Thiosocius teredinicola: one gene and its partners. The protein of the gene in region 3 interacts with the protein of the main gene of each other region in a pairwise test. Links are inferred from orthologs where the notes say so. Each region holds a gene or a part of one and is shown on either strand. Other genes may lie near its edges. The genes, in order: B1781_RS21320, recO and ssb.

Evidence for each region.
Region 1: the proteins of ssb (region 3) and B1781_RS21320 interact in binary tests that used the Escherichia coli proteins (3 or more experiments, as listed by UniProt). The link is inferred for Thiosocius teredinicola from one-to-one orthologs.
Region 2: the proteins of ssb (region 3) and recO interact in binary tests that used the Escherichia coli proteins (3 or more experiments, as listed by UniProt). The link is inferred for Thiosocius teredinicola from one-to-one orthologs.

The regions. Positions count from the first base shown.
Region 1 is NZ_CP019936.1:4,508,279-4,513,471, forward strand. Bases 1-2,987 are described here. They hold B1781_RS21320 (primosomal protein N'), read right to left. Parts: upstream 2,602-2,987; coding sequence 400-2,601; downstream 1-399. Other genes in these bases: argS (arginine--tRNA ligase), read right to left, coding at 1-316. Also shown: B1781_RS21325 (HNH endonuclease), read left to right, coding at 3,214-3,810; B1781_RS21330 (fructosamine kinase family protein), read left to right, coding at 3,807-4,685; B1781_RS21335 (DUF4124 domain-containing protein), read right to left, coding at 4,780-5,193.
Region 2 is NZ_CP019936.1:2,219,235-2,224,229, forward strand. The notes cover bases 774-3,562. They hold recO (DNA repair protein RecO), read left to right. Parts: upstream 774-1,723; coding sequence 1,724-2,401; downstream 2,402-3,562. Other genes in these bases: rnc (ribonuclease III), read left to right, coding at 774-832; era (GTPase Era), read left to right, coding at 829-1,719; pdxJ (pyridoxine 5'-phosphate synthase), read left to right, coding at 2,440-3,177; B1781_RS10715 (response regulator), read right to left, coding at 3,185-3,562. Outside these bases: B1781_RS10690 (DUF4845 domain-containing protein), read left to right, coding at 1-167; more of rnc, read left to right, coding at 164-773; more of B1781_RS10715, read right to left, coding at 3,563-4,995. UniProt on the Escherichia coli protein: Involved in DNA repair and RecF pathway recombination.
Region 3 is NZ_CP019936.1:4,312,069-4,317,152, reverse strand. What follows is about bases 1,493-4,370. They hold ssb (single-stranded DNA-binding protein), read left to right. Parts: upstream 1,493-2,645; coding sequence 2,646-3,095; downstream 3,096-4,370. Other genes in these bases: B1781_RS20315 (hypothetical protein), read left to right, coding at 3,456-4,211; B1781_RS20325 (MFS transporter), read left to right, coding at 1,493-2,583. Also shown: B1781_RS20330 (response regulator), read right to left, coding at 1-1,089; more of B1781_RS20325, read left to right, coding at 1,228-1,492; B1781_RS20310 (CNNM domain-containing protein), read left to right, coding at 4,496-5,084. UniProt on the Escherichia coli protein: Plays an important role in DNA replication, recombination and repair. Binds to ssDNA and to an array of partner proteins to recruit them to their sites of action during DNA metabolism. Acts as a sliding platform that migrates on DNA via reptation.

The DNA of each region.
Region 1 (5,193 bases), 200 kb from region 3 along the record:
CTCGCAGTATCTCCGGCACCAGTGAGTGGTAGGCGTTGTCGGCAAGCTGGAAGTTGATGAAGCCGGGGCCGGCGATTTCGACGCCAACCACGCTGTCGGATGAAGGCAGCGCCTCGACCAGCTTGTCCGCCAGATCGCGCGGCCGCATTTTTGCCGCCTTGCTGTGAACCATGGCCGCGTTGGTGGCGAAGTCACCGTGCGCTTCGTCGCGCGTGCGTTCGATCGTGGCCGGACGCACATCAGCGCCATCGAGCACCTGTTGATCGACGAGCTTGTGCAGAGCCTGGCTGACGAGGTCGGCAATATGCGATTTCATGGTCCCAAAACATCCCGGAATTCAAGCCGGCAAGGATAGCAGGAACCGCTGCTTTAAGGCATTGCCTGGATTGGTCCGACGCCTCAATACAGATCGATCGGATCGATGTCGAGATGCCAACGCACACGCTTGGCAACCGGCAGCCCGGCGGCGAACTCGGGCAGGGCGCGCAACACCGCATGCAGCGCATTGCGTTGCGCAGCCTGCAGCAGCAGATGCACCCGGTGTTTGCCGGCACGTCTCGCCATCGGCGCCGGCACCGGCCCCCACAGCGCAACCTCGCTGCTGGCGACCTGCGATGCCCATGCCGCAACCTCGGCAAGAAAGGTCTCGGCCGCATCGCGCCGACTCGCCTCCGCGCGCAGCAGCGCCTGGTGCGAATACGGCGGCATCGACGCGCTCTGGCGCTCCTGCAGTGCCTGCTCGGCGAACGCGCGATAGCCGTGGCGAACCAGCGTCTGCAACAAGGGGTGCTCGGGAAACCGCGTCTGGATCAACACCTGGCCCGGGCGATCGCCACGACCTGCCCTGCCGGCAACCTGGATCAGCAGTTGCGCCATGCGTTCGGTACTGCGGAAGTCGGCACTGTACAGGCCACCGTCGGCATCGAGCACACCGACCAGGGTCACGCGCGGAAAATGATGCCCCTTGGCGAGCATCTGGGTACCGACCAGGATCGCTGCGTCGGCGTCATGCAGGCGCTGCAGCAACGCATCCAGGCTGCCCTTGCGCGCGGTCGCGTCACGATCGACGCGAATCAGCGGATATTGCGCGTAGCGTTCGGCAAGGTAGCCTTCGAGCTGTTCGGTGCCCTGGCCGAGCGGGTGCAGATCGTCCTCGCCACACTCCGGGCACACCGACGGCACGCGCCGTTGCGCGCCACAATGATGACACCACAACAGACCGCTGGCGCGGTGCACCGTCTGCCGCGCATCACAGCGCGGACAGTCCGACAACCAGCCACAGCTGAAACAGGTCAGCACCGGCGCATATCCGCGCCGATTGAGGAACAGCATCACCTGCTCGCCGCGCGCCAGAACGGCGTCCACACGTTCGAGCAGCGGCGCCGATACACCGCATTGCAACGGCTGATCGCGCACATCCAGCAGATCGATGCGCGGCGGCTGGGCGTTGCCGGCACGCTGATCGAGCCGCAGGTGCCGGTAACGATCCGCCTGCACATTGCGCAACGATTCAAGCGATGGCGTGGCCGACCCAAGTACCACCGGGCACTGTGCACGCTGCCCACGCACGATCGCCAGATCGCGCGCCGAATAACGGAAACCCTCGGTCTGCTTGAACGACGGATCGTGTTCTTCGTCGACGATCACCAGGCCCAGATCGGCGATCGGCGTGAAGATCGATGAACGCGTACCCAGCAACACCCGCGACAGACCAAGCCGCGCACGGTGCCAGGCGTGCTCGCGCTCGTTGTCGGTCATTGCCGAGTGCGTCATCTGCACCGTGTCGCCGAGGCGCTGGCGAAAACGTTCGTACAACTGCGGGGTCAGTGATATCTCGGGGACCAGCACGAGCACCGATTTGCCGCTGGCCAACACGGCAGTCGCAAGCTGCAGGTAGACCTCGGTCTTGCCACTGCCGGTCACCCCATCGAGCAAGGCAACCGCGAACTCGCCCAGTTTGCCGGCCACGCTTTCATAGGCCTTCGCCTGCTCGGCGTTGAGCTCATGGCCGTCGTCGCTATCGATTGCGAGCGGCGTCGCAGCAAGCCGCATACCGCTGGCGATCAGCCCCTTGTCGCACAGTGTCTTGAAAACGGCATGACTGCCGCTGAAGATCGATTTGAGCTGTTGTTGGGGCGCGATGTGCGCTGTCTGTCGTTGCAGCCAATCGAGGATTTCGCGCTGCCGCGGGGCGCGACCTGCACTGCTCTGCAAGAACGCCCGGCCGGCATCGGTCAGTTCCCACATCGGTTCGCCGGCTTCGAGCGTGGCTACTGCCGAACGCAGCCGCCTGGGCAGTGCAGTCAACACCACCTCGCCGATCGGGTGATGGTAGTAATCGGCCACCCAGCGGAGAAACGCCAGATCGTCGTCGGCCAGCAGGGGCTCGGGATCGATGACCCGGCTCAGTGGCTTGAGTCTGTCGTGCGGACAGTCGGTTTCGCCGAGCAGTTCGACGACCACGCCAACCGCTTTCGCCCGCCCGAACGAAACCGCAACCCGCGCCCCCGGCGCCGGTTGCGCACCCGGCGGGATTGCGTAATCGAACAGCGAGCGTAGCGGTGCGCCGACCGCGATCCGCGCAATCGGCATCGACTTCATCGGCAGCGACCAGTTTCCACGCACGCGCTCAGTCGTTGGGTTTGCCCGACAATCAAGCGTTTAGCTCCAATTTCACAGAGCCTGTGGATAACTTTGTGGAATAACCCTGTGGAAATGGCCGCAAACCGCGTCAGACGGCGAATTGCATTAAATTGACCGAAAAATGGCCAATCATTAAAAAACATTTGTAAACAACAAGTTAATAAATATCAAAACATTCTGATGGAGTGCTGCAGGACGAATCCCCTGCCGGCCCGCCGACGCGGTTCGATTGTGCATAAGTAGCGATCTGCAACGTTTGTCAAGCGTATTTTTTCGGCGACGATTAGCCGGTCCAGGCCAAACCTGCGGACTGGAATCGAGTTTCAACTATCCGAAACGAAACAAAATCCGATACCTAGGCGTCGAATAAGAACATGATTCGTATCCCGCCAGACGCCAAAACCGCCGAATTGAGTCGTACGTATTTCGTCACGCCCTTGGCCACATATTAACGCGACACCGTGCGAGCCGGGCGCGCGGGCCACCGTGGCTGGCTGTCACGGAACCACCCCTTGAAAGATCGGCCTGATCTATGCAATAACCGAACAAATCACGTGTGGGAGCACCCAGGTGCAAAGCCTTTCACAACAGATTTTGCGTACCGATGCATCGGGCATGCCGCTGGAGTGGATCGATTTTCGGCAGGCCGCACGGCTGCACTTCCTCGGCATGATCGCCTACGTCTGCGGTGAGCCGCTGTTCACCCTGCACGGCGGTATCAATGCGATCAGCCGTCGCCGCAGCATTATCGAAATCAATTCGATCATCGCGACGTTCGGCAATCACCAGATGCGCGACAGCTATACGCCGCCGCTCAGCAACCGCACCCTATTTCAACGCGATGACCACCTGTGCCTGTACTGCGGCAATCACTTTCACTATCGCGAGTTGTCGCGTGATCATGTAACACCGATCAGCCAGGGCGGGCTGAATCAATGGACGAATGTCGTCACCGCCTGCACGCGCTGTAACAATCACAAAGCCGGCCGCACCCCCGAACAGGCCGACATGCAATTGCTGGCGATCCCGTTCACACCGACCCATGCCGAGTACATCTACCTGCAGGGCCGTAACGTGCTCGCCGATCAGATGGCATTTCTACGCGCCCACTTTCCGCGCACCAGTCCGCTGCGCGAACGCAACCACGACCCAAAACCCGACGCTTGAGCATCTGGCAGGACATCGCGGCCGACATCAGCGCGGCCACCGGCAAGGCATTCGAACCGCAAGCGCCCAGCGGACTCGGCGGCGGCTGCATCAACAGCGCATTCAAACTCAGTGACGGTAAGCAGACCTGGTTCGTCAAGACCAACCGTGCCGAACTCCTCGACATGTTCAAGGCCGAGGCTGAGGGCTTGAACGAACTCGCGGATGCCGATGCGATCAAGGTGCCGCGCGCGATCTCGACAGGTGTCAGCGGAGACAGCAGCTACATCGTCATGCAGTACTACGCGCTAAGCCACGGCAACGCGCTGTCGTGGCGCAAGGCCGGCGAGCAACTCGCGGCACTGCATGCGGTGAGCAGCGACGCCTTCGGCTGGCAGCGCGACAACACCATCGGTGCCACTGCGCAACGCAATAGCTGGACCGACGACTGGGTGACATTCTGGCGCGATCACCGGCTCGGCTTTCAACTCGCCGAAGCGGCGCGCAACGGCTACGGCGGCCGGCTACAGAAACTCGGTGAGCAGTTGCTTGAACGCTTCGACGTGCTTGTCGATCACGACCCCAGACCCGCGCTGCTGCACGGCGATCTATGGAGCGGCAATATCGCCTTCGACGAAAATGGCGAGCCGGTGATCTACGATCCAGCGACCTATTTCGGCGACCGCGAGGCCGAACTGGCGATGACCGAATTGTTCGGCGGTTTCAGCGCCGACTTTTATGCGGCCTATCGTGCGGTTGCACCGATCGACGCCGGGTATCGCGTCAGGCGCACGCTATACAACCTGTATCACGTGCTCAACCATCTCAACCTGTTTGGCGGCGGATACGGCGGTCAGGCCGAACGCATGATGCAGTCACTGCTGGCGGAGTGCTGAATCCAGGTATCAGCGGCCGGCATGGTCTAAGCGGCCATGCTCGACAGAGCGCGGCAACACGCCACCCGATCAATCGCCCGATCGCCGCGGGCGCTCACGGTTCACGGCCGCAATAGCGCTTGAAATACGGTCGAAGCCTGGCCTTCTCGTCCGCACGCTGTTGTTCGCTGAGGTACTCGCGCTCGCCACCGTCGTCGCGGTAATACAGTGGACCGCCGTGTGACAGACGCCGCCAACGCTTTTCCATGTCGACGCATTTCGCAGCCATTTCGCGCTTCTCCTGCTCCGCCTTGGCGGCCGCCGCCTTTTTCTGCTCGCGCTCATACTCGTACGACTGCAGTACCCGGCGCTGACGCTCGCGACGCTTGTCCAGGCTGGTGTCGGCCGCGGCCGGCGTCTCGCCACTCTCCGGCAGTTCGAGCTTTTCGGCATCCACCGGCGGCGGGCGCTGGCTAAAATGCACCTGGCCATTGCTGTCGGTCCAGCGGTACACCTCGGCGGCAAACGC
Region 2 (4,995 bases), 2.1 Mb from region 3 along the record:
GACTTAAGATCAACAGCGTCTACGAATTCGACACGAAGGCGATCACGATCAAGAAAGAGAAATTCGGAACCCGCTTTTCGGTCGACTACGAGGTGCGTAAACCGGTGGGAGGAAACGTCTTCATCGTCATGACGTTCTCCAATTCCACGCTGTTCCCTCCACCATGAAGCGATTGCAAAGACGCATCGACTATCAATTCAACGACGTCGGGCTGCTGGAACGTGCGCTGTCACACCGCAGCCTCGGCGCTCAGAACAACGAAAGACTCGAATTTCTCGGTGACGCGATCCTTGGCTTCGAGGTCGCCGACAGCCTCTACCGTCGCCTGACGGATGCGGACGAGGGCCAGCTCAGCAGAATGCGTGCGCACCTGGTGAAGCGCGAAACGCTGGCCGAGATCGCCCGTGAACTGCAACTCGGCGAGATTCTGCGTCTGGGCCCGGGCGAACTTCGTAGTGGCGGCCAGACCCGTGACTCCATTCTGGCCGATGCGGTCGAGGCCATCATCGCGGCGGTCTATCTCGACGGGGGCATCGATGCGGCGAGACTGCTGGTTCAGCGCTTGCTGGGCAAGCGCTTGACCGATCCGACGCTCGAAACCCGCCGCAAAGATCCGAAGACGCGTCTTCAAGAGCACCTGCAAGGGCTTGGGCGAGCGCTACCTGTCTACGAGGTCGTGGACATCAGTGGCGACCAGCATGACCAGACCTTTCGCGTGACATGTACTATTGATCTTGGTGGCGAAACCACCGGAGAGGGCGGCAGCCGTCGCAAGGCTGAGCAGGCGGCCGCGCGCCGGATGCTGAGCCGTCTTGAGGAACAGAACGTATGAACTACCGCAGTGGTTACGCGGTGTTGGTTGGCCGCCCCAACGTGGGCAAATCCACTTTGCTCAACCGCCTGCTGGGTCAAAAGCTGGCGATTACCTCGCACAAGCCGCAAACGACGCGTCACCGCATTGTCGGCATCCGCAGCGACGATGAGGGCCAGATTGTCTTTGTGGATACGCCCGGGATCCACGACCGGGGTGGCAAGGCGATGAGCCACTACCTCAACCGGGCGGCGCATACGGCCCTGCTGGATGTGGATTTGATTGTGTTCGTCGTACAGGCTCAGGTCTGGACCGAAGAAGACGAACAGGTGCTCAATGCGATCAAGCAATCCAAGTTGCCGACCCTGGCCGTGATCAACAAGGTCGATACGGTAACGCCGAAAGAGCAGCTGTTGCCGGTCATCGAATCCCTGGCGAAGCGTTACGACTTTGTCGACGTGATACCCGTTTCGGCGCGCAACGGAGACAATGTTGAAAGTCTGGCGAACGCCGTCCTTCAGCGACTGCCGGAAGGCGAACCGATCTTTCCGGAAGATCAACTGACCGACAGGTCCGAACGGTTCTTCGCCGCGGAGTTGTTGCGCGAACAGATCATCAGACGCTATCACCGCGAGCTTCCCTATGCGGTCACCGTCGAGATCGAGCGTTTCGAAGAAAGCGAAGACGGACGCTACAACATCGGCGCGGTGATCTGGGTGGAACGTGAAAACCAGCGCAAGATCCTGCTCGGCAAAGGTGGGCAGGCGATGAAGGAAACGGCGACCGCCGCACGCAAGGCGATGAATGAGTTCTTTCAGACGCGTGTACATCTCGAAGTCTGGATCAAGGTCAAAAAGAGTTGGTCGAGCGATGCGGCCAGCCTGGTCAAGCTCGGGTACACGGATTGATGCGGTGGCCGCGTCGAATGCGCTGAACGCCTATGTGTTGCACACGCGGCGCTACGGCGACAGCAGTCTCATTGCCGATCTGTACAGCCGCGAGCAGGGGCGCTTGGCGGCGGTTGCCAAAGGGGCGCTGAAAGCCAAGGGCGAACGTGTCCAGCCTTTTCAGGCGTACGCCATCGCGGTCAGCGGTCGTGGTGAAGTGCTGACGCTGACCGGTGTTGAGGCCAGCGACTCACCGCTTACCTTGCAGGGGCGTAAGCTGTTCTGCGGCCTGTATCTCAACGAGCTGCTGTTGAAGCTCACTGCCCGACAAGATCCCTGTGACGGCCTGTTCGATGACTACGCCGCGGCGCTGGGATCGTTGCACAAGGACGCGGCAATCGAACCGACATTGCGACGCTTCGAGGTGCGCCTGTTGCGCCACCTGGGGCTGGGCCTGATACTCGACAGAGACGTCAATGGTCAATCGATTGTTTCGGACCGACGTTACACTTACGATATCCATCATGGAGCGGCTCCGGTTTCTACCGGTGATAACGCAGTGTCGGGCGCGACACTGTTGGCGCTGCGCGACGATCTTGTGTTTGATGATTCCGGCCTGCGTGAGTCGCGTCAGCTGATGCGGCGCGTGCTGCATCATCATCTCGATGGGCGACCATTGCGCAGTCGGGAACTGTTCCGTTGATATCAGGCACGTACGCCGTTTGAACCAATGAACTTCAGATGAAACGATACGAAAGACTGCTGGGCGTGAACATCGATCACGTGGCCACCTTGCGACAGGCTCGCGGCACACGCTATCCGGAACCGGTCCAGGCGGCATTGGTCGCCGAACAGGCAGGTGCCGATTCGATTACCTTGCACCTGCGCGAAGACCGCCGCCATATCCAGGATCGCGACGTCGACATGCTCGCCGACATTTTGCAGACGCGTATGAACCTGGAGATGGCCGCGACGTCAGAGATGTTGGAGATCGCCAAACGCGTGCGGCCCGCGGACTGCTGCCTGGTACCGGAACGCCGCGAAGAGTTGACCACAGAAGGCGGTCTCGATGCTGCGTCGAGCGTGTCGTATCTTAAAGACTATTGTGCCGCGCTTGCCGATGCCGGCGTGCGTGTCTCATTGTTCATCGATGCCGATTCGCGCCAGCTCGAAGCAGCGACTGAGATCGGTGCGCCGGTTGTCGAGATCCATACCGGCCACTACGCGGAGGCCGCCAATTCGGTCGCGCGGCACGACAATCTGGCGCGCATCGCGAATGCCGTCTCGCAGGGTCTGCAACTGGGTCTGCAGGTCAACGCCGGACACGGGCTCGACTATCACAACATCAAGGACGTCGCCGCCATCGATGGCATCCTGGAATTCAATATCGGTCACGCGATCGTCAGTCGTGCGGTTTTCAGTGGCCTGCATGCCGCGGTCGCGGATATGAAAGCCCTGTTGCAACCGCCTGAGGGCTGATCCCAAATCAAGGGTTGTCGGCTTCGTAGGACTCGAGTTCGATAATACGTTGGGCTTCGTGGATCACGCGTTCAAGCAGCATGCTGACGGCAGAATCGTCTTCCAGCGTAATCGCCGGCTGCAGCTCTCCCAAGGCGTGGTACAACGCCGGCACGCCACAGACTGCCGAGGCGCCGTGCAAGCGGTGCGATAACTGCCAAAGCTCCGACCAGTTCTTTTCGGTGAGGTTCTGACGCAGCGCATCGATGGTTGTCGGCAGTTCACGACGCAGCTCTTCGAACAGCTTGCGCGCAATGCTTTCCGAGCCACCCGCAATCCGCAGCGCCTGCGCTTGGTCGCGCACCGGCCAATCGTTCTCGGGCAGGGTCTGCGCGCTGGCATTGATGAAGCCGGCCTGTCCGCTGCTGCCGTCGACCAATTCGACAACGGTCTTGCGCAGGTCTTCATCGCTGACCGGCTTGATCAGAAAACGCTGGATGCCGGCGCGCGCGATCTCGCGCTGATTGCGTTCCGCGACATCCGCGGTGAGCGCGATGATCGGTACCGGTTTGCCCGGGTAGAGCGATTGGATGCGGCGTGCCGCCTCCAGACCGTTCATGCGCGGCATGTGAACGTCGAGAAATGCCATATCGATCGGATGTTGCCGGGCCAGTTCCACCGCTTCGTCGCCGTCGGTCGCCTTGAGTACTTCGGCACCCATATCGGTCAGCAGGTGAACGATCAGTTGCAGGTTGATCGGGTGGTCATCGGCGGCCAGGCACAGCTTTCCCTGCAGCACATGCTGGTGGTCGACGGGCGCGTTGTCCGATGGTTGGGTGTGATTTGCGGATACATTCTGCGGCGCCACTTTGCCGGCCCGCAGACAACCGCGGAGGCTCTCCTGCAAGTGATGCAGTTGCGGTGGCTTACTCAAACAGAAGCGGGCGCCCGCGGCAACGAACCGGTTCAGCACCTCTTCATCCGAACTCGATACCAGGGCGATGACCGGCAACGCCTGCTCGCCGCTCAGCCCTCGAATCTGCTCGAGGCACTCGCGGATATTGTCTTCGTCATCGTTGCAGCCGAGTGCGACCAGGGCGTAGCGATCGAGCTCGAGGGTGGGTATTACCGAATATTGCGGGTAGTCGTCGACTGCAAGTCCCATGTCGTTGAGCGAGTTGCGCAAAGCGATGCGCGACAGATCGTGTTTTTCGATCAACAGACCGCGACGGTTCAGGGGCGGCGAGTGACGAACCGGTGGTGCATCAGGGTCGAGGTCGAGCTTGATGGTTACCCGAAACACTGAGCCCTCACCGAGTCGGCTGGTGACGTTGACATGGCCGTCCATCGCTTCGGCCAGCGAATGACAGATGCTCAGCCCCAGCCCGGTGCCGCCGAACAGCCGGTTGGTAGTCGAGCTACCCTGGTCGAACGCCAGAAACAGGCGTTGCTGCTCGCCGAGGGGTATGCCGATGCCGGTGTCGCTGACAGCGAACGTGACCCCGATCTTGTGCGCCTCCTCCTCGTCGAGCATCACCCGCACGACGATCTCGCCACGGTCGGTGTACTTGACGGCATTGCTGACCAGGTTGTTGATGATCTGGATGATGCGGGTCTCATCGCCGACCAGGTGGTCGGGCACATCGTTGTAAACCATGGACACCAGTTCCAGGTGCTTGGCATGCGCCTGCGGCGCCCACAGGGTCACGGCGCTCTCGACGCATTCGCGCAGACTGAACGGCTCGTGGCTGAGCACAAGTTTGCCCGACTCGAGCTGGGAGAAATCCAGGATATCGTCGACGATACGCAGCAACGAGCTGGCGGATTTCTGAATGGTCA
Region 3 (5,084 bases):
CTGGCTGGCGTCGATCTTTTCGATGGCGTCTTCGATCGCGGTATCGATGCGATCGAGCACGTAGGCTTCCTGGTCTTCTTCCAGGCCCATGCGCAGGAAGTCCTGATTCAATTCCTGCAGCATGCCGCGCAGCAGGCCGTTGCTGTATTCCTGGTTGCGGATCAGGCCTTTGGTCAGATGGTAGAAGCTGCTGCGAATGCGGCCGAACGCGGCCAGCAACTCCTGGCTCTGCTTCATCATGGCCTTTTCGGCGGCCAGGTTGCCGACGCGTGTGTCGACCGACGACAACAACAGCGGCAACAGGTCTTTGATGCGGCCGTAGCGCGACATGTCGTCGAGCGGCATCTCGCGCACCAACAAACTCAGGTTCTGGTAATTGACGATGGTACGCGCGCCGAAATCGACGAATCGCTGGCCGCGATCGCTCATCTGCACCAGTTCCTGCTCCAACGGACGGATGCCTTCGCCGTCGGCAAACCAGTGTTCCTCGTCGTCAACGTTCACATACAGGCAGCAGTTCAGCTGAAGATTGCGCGTCACCTCGAACAGGGCACTGGCCAAGGCACCGATGTCGTTGAGCGAATGCGAGCGTTCGAGAAACTGCATCGCCATCGCCAGCTCGCTGGTGCCGGCGAGCGCCACCATCGCGGTTTCTCGCGCCGACTCGTAGTCGTGCAGCAATTGCGAGCGCTGCTCGCGAAAGCGTTGCAGCACGCCCACGCGGGCGACCAGGTTTTCCGGCTCAAACGGTTTGACCAGGTAGTCGTCCGCGCCTACCTCATAGCCCTGCATGCGCTCGCGCAGCGAACTGTGCGACGACAGGAAGATCACCGGGATGTCGCGCGTTATCTCGTGCTGGCGCAGCTGGGTGCAGACGTCGTAGCCGTTCATGCCCGGCATCTCGACGTCGAGCAGGATGATCTGCGGCGGGTTCTGCAGCGCCGCCTCAAGACCCTCTTCACCATTGAACGCCGAACGCAATTCGTAGCCGGCCGGCTCGAGGGCCCGCTTGATGAACTTGTGACTCATCTTGTCGTCGTCGATCGCAAGAATGTCGGTCGGTGTCTGCATGTGGGGCGGGGCGGCCATCTGGTGGTTGAATAAGCATTAGCGGCCGTTGCGGGCCGTTCTTGCGTTCTGTCCAGACCCTCGGGAAACACAATCCGCGCTACAATGCGCGCCTCATACCGAAGTAGCACGAAGCCATTGTCACGCTCCGCACACCCCATGACCGCCGGCGAACGACGCGCCACGCTCGGCCTGGCCGGCGTGTACGGGTTTCGCATGCTCGGGTTGTTCCTGATCCTGCCGGTTTTCGCGCTGTTCGCCGAGGGCCTGGAAGGCGCGACCCCGTTCTTGACCGGTTTGGCGGTAGGAATCTATGGACTGACGCAGGCGGCGCTGCAGATTCCGTTCGGCCTGCTGTCTGACCGAATCGGCCGCAAGCCGGTGATTTTCGGCGGTTTATTGTTGTTTGCCGTGGGCAGTACGATTGCTGCCCAGGCGCACGACGTGTGGTGGGTGATCTTCGGGCGCGCGGTGCAGGGTAGCGGGGCGATCGCCGCAGCCGTGATGGCCCTGGCGGCCGATCTGACGCGCGAAGAGAACCGCACCAAGGCGATGGCGACGATCGGCATGACGATCGGTGCGTCGTTCATGATCGCGATGATGGCCGGTCCCGTATTGGCGCGCATGATCGGGGTCAGCGGGATATTCTGGGTTACTGCCGTGCTGGCCTTGCTCGGTATTGCCGTCGTCGCATTGGTGGTGCCGACGCCGGCGCGCAGCTCGGTACACCGGGATGCCGAGACCGTGCCAGCGATGTTCAACCGGGTGCTGCGCAACGCCGACCTGCTCAGGCTAGATTTCGGTATCTTCGCGCTGCACCTGATCCTTACCGCGCTGTTCCTGGCGGTGCCGATTGTGTTGCGCGACCTGGGGCTGGCACCGGTACACCACGCCGCCCTGTACCTGCCCGTGATGCTCGGCTCGATCGCCGCAATGGTCCCGTTCGTGATCATCGCCGAACGCCGCGGCCTGATGAAGCAGGTGTTTCTCGGCGCGGTCGCCTGTCTGACCCTGGCGCTATTGTTGCTGGGTGCGACCTCCGGCCATTTCTGGGCCTTCGTCGCCGCGTTGGTGCTGTTCTTCAGCGCCTTCAACCTGCTTGAGGCCACGCTGCCGTCGATTGTGTCGAAAGTGGCGCCGGTCGACGCGAAAGGAACGGCTATGGGCGTGTATTCCACGTCGCAGTTCGGCGGTGCGTTTGTCGGCGGTGCCGTGGGTGGCTGGGTGCACCAGCAGTTCGGGCTGACCGGTGTGTTCTTCGCCGCGGCTACGGTTGGGGTTCTATGGCTGTTGGTGGCCATCGGCATGCGCAAGCCAGGCCGCTACGCCAGCCGACTGGTGCATCTCGGCAAGGTCGAGCGTGGCGCTGCCGGCGAGTTGGGTGACCGGCTGCGGGCGGTTCCCGGGGTGGTCGAGGCGGTGATCGTTGCCGATGAAGGCGTGGCTTACCTGAAAGTTGATCGGGACCACCTGGACGACGGCGCCCTGGATGAAATTGTGGCGCGTCCGGCGTAGACTGCCGGGCTTATGAATTGATTCGCCGCAGCATGGACGTCTGCGGTTTTGAGGAGGAAAAAATGGCAAGCAGAGGCGTAAACAAGGTCATCCTGATCGGCAACCTCGGGCAGGATCCCGAAGTGCGGTACATGCCCAACGGCGGCGCGGTGTGCAATATCACCGTTGCAACATCGGAGACCTGGAAAGACAAGAACACCGGCGAGAACCAGGAAAAGACCGAGTGGCACCGTGTGGTGATGTTCCGCAAGCTCGCCGAGATTGCCGGTGAATACCTGAAGAAGGGCTCGAAGGTGTATCTCGAAGGCCGTCTGCAGACGCGCAAGTGGCAGGACCAGCAGGGGCAGGACCGCTACACCACCGAGATCATCGCCGACCAGATGCAGATGCTCGACAGCCGCGGTGGCAGTGCCGATTTCGCGCCGTCGCAGGGCTCGCGTTCGTCGGCACCCGCGTCTCAGCCGCAGGCAGCTCCGATGGACAATGGTTTCGAGGACGATATTCCGTTCTGATCGCCGCCGGCAGCACTCGACACGAAACGGGGCTGATGCCCCGTTTTCTTTTTCCGTCGTTCACAGCTCGGTCGCTGACCATCTTCCTTCCCGTCTTCCGGCGTAATCGTCTGGTTCCTGCACCGCGGCCTGGCTTTGGCGAAGAACAACCCAAGGCGTACGCTTTTGTTCGCTACTGCGCCAACACTCGCGCTGCACATGCGTCGAATATTGAGATTTTTATCGCACGTCGCCTACCGGCTTATGGCAACATGCGCGCCGCCGTGATTCATGCCGGTCTGAGCGGCACATTCGCCGGGCTTTCCTACCTGCAGTGCGCACCGACGGGATTCGGTCTCTTGGTCATAAGGAACAGACACAATGAAAAAAACAATCAAGCACATCTCCATTCTTACATTGGCGATCTTCACGGCGTTTCTGTCGGGCTGCGTCAGCCAGGGAAAACGCTACGACACCGCGCCACCAAGCTATTGGTACGCCGCCAACCCGACGATGTACCCCTATGAATACGCCAGCACCCTGGGTGCCGATCCGATCTGGGTCGAGGGCGAATTCGACGAAGCAGCGGTAGCCGCCCAACTCGAGCCCGGCGGTGCGATCCTCCAGGGCGTTACTTACTTCCCTGAACTGCGCCGCAAGGATCTCGTCAGTTCCCTGGCGGGCGCCAAAGACAAGGAACTGATCGCGTCCCGTGTGAACGTCTGCCTGTATCCCGAATCGCGCCTGCTGCTGAATTGGGCGATGAAAAGGGACGACGTGTTCCAGCGGTCGCGCGACAAGATGCTGGGCCGCTACTACGGCGTGTTCATGAAAGACGCGCGCGGTTACAAGTACAAGACCTGCGTCACGTCCAATCGCTACGGCGAGTACAAGTTCGAGAACATCAAGCCCGGTCACTATCTGGTGGTTGCTGTTGGCAACGTTTCGTTCACCGAGACGGGATCGGTACGTACCGGTTACGTAACTAACAGTTACTACGGTGCGGATGTTTACCAGAATGTTTCGCAGACCGTTAACCGCGAGCACACGGGCGCGTGGGCGATACACATTGAGCAGCCCGATGCGGTGATCGACGCCAACGTGAAGATCGAAACGGTGATTCCGTACATGTACTGAGTCGATGCGGCGATCGCGTCGTCTGCTGCCCGGTGCGGCGAAGTACAGGGTTGCAGCGCATTCTCGGGTTGATTCGTTCGGCGCCTGGGAAATGGCGCAGTGACTTGCCGGTGGGCGTGCCCATGGTTAAACGTTCGGGCTCGCCAACGCACCGTGACGCATGCCGGCATGCAAATGAGCGGTTGCGAGTCACCCGTTATTCGCACCGATTGCCTGTGCTGCGTTGATTCGATCGCGACAACGCTCCAAGATGGTACACACTCGAGCCAACCGATGGAGCAGCCATGTTCACGCTGCTGATACTGTTTTTCCTTGTTGCCATTGTCACTTCGTTTCTGTGTTCGCTGTGGGAGGCGGTGCTGCTCAGCATCACGCCGTCGTACGCACAGATCAAAATGCAGGAAGGCGGTCGGCTTGGGCGCCGCCTGCAGCGCTTCAAAGAGAACATCGATCGGCCGCTCGCCGCGATCCTGACCCTGAACACGATCGCGCATACGGTTGGCGCCATTGGGGTCGGCGACCAAGCCAGCAAGATCTGGTTCGACGCCAATCCGCTGATTACCGGCTTGTTGATTCCAGTGGTCATGACGTTGGCGATCCTGGTGCTGTCGGAACTCATCCCGAAGACGCTGGGGGCGAACTACTGGCGCGAGTTGGCACCGTTTACCGCGCAGTCGCTGGTCATCATCATCCGCCTGCTCAGTCCGCTCGTCTGGTTCAGCCAGTTCGTGACCAAAGCGATCAAGAAGGATGAGGTGGAGAGTGCATTCACGCGCAGCGACTTCGTCGCCATGGCCGATATCGGCGCCAAACACGGCGTGTTCGACCCGCACGAGTCGGAGATTTTGGTAAACCTTTTGCGGTTTCGAACGG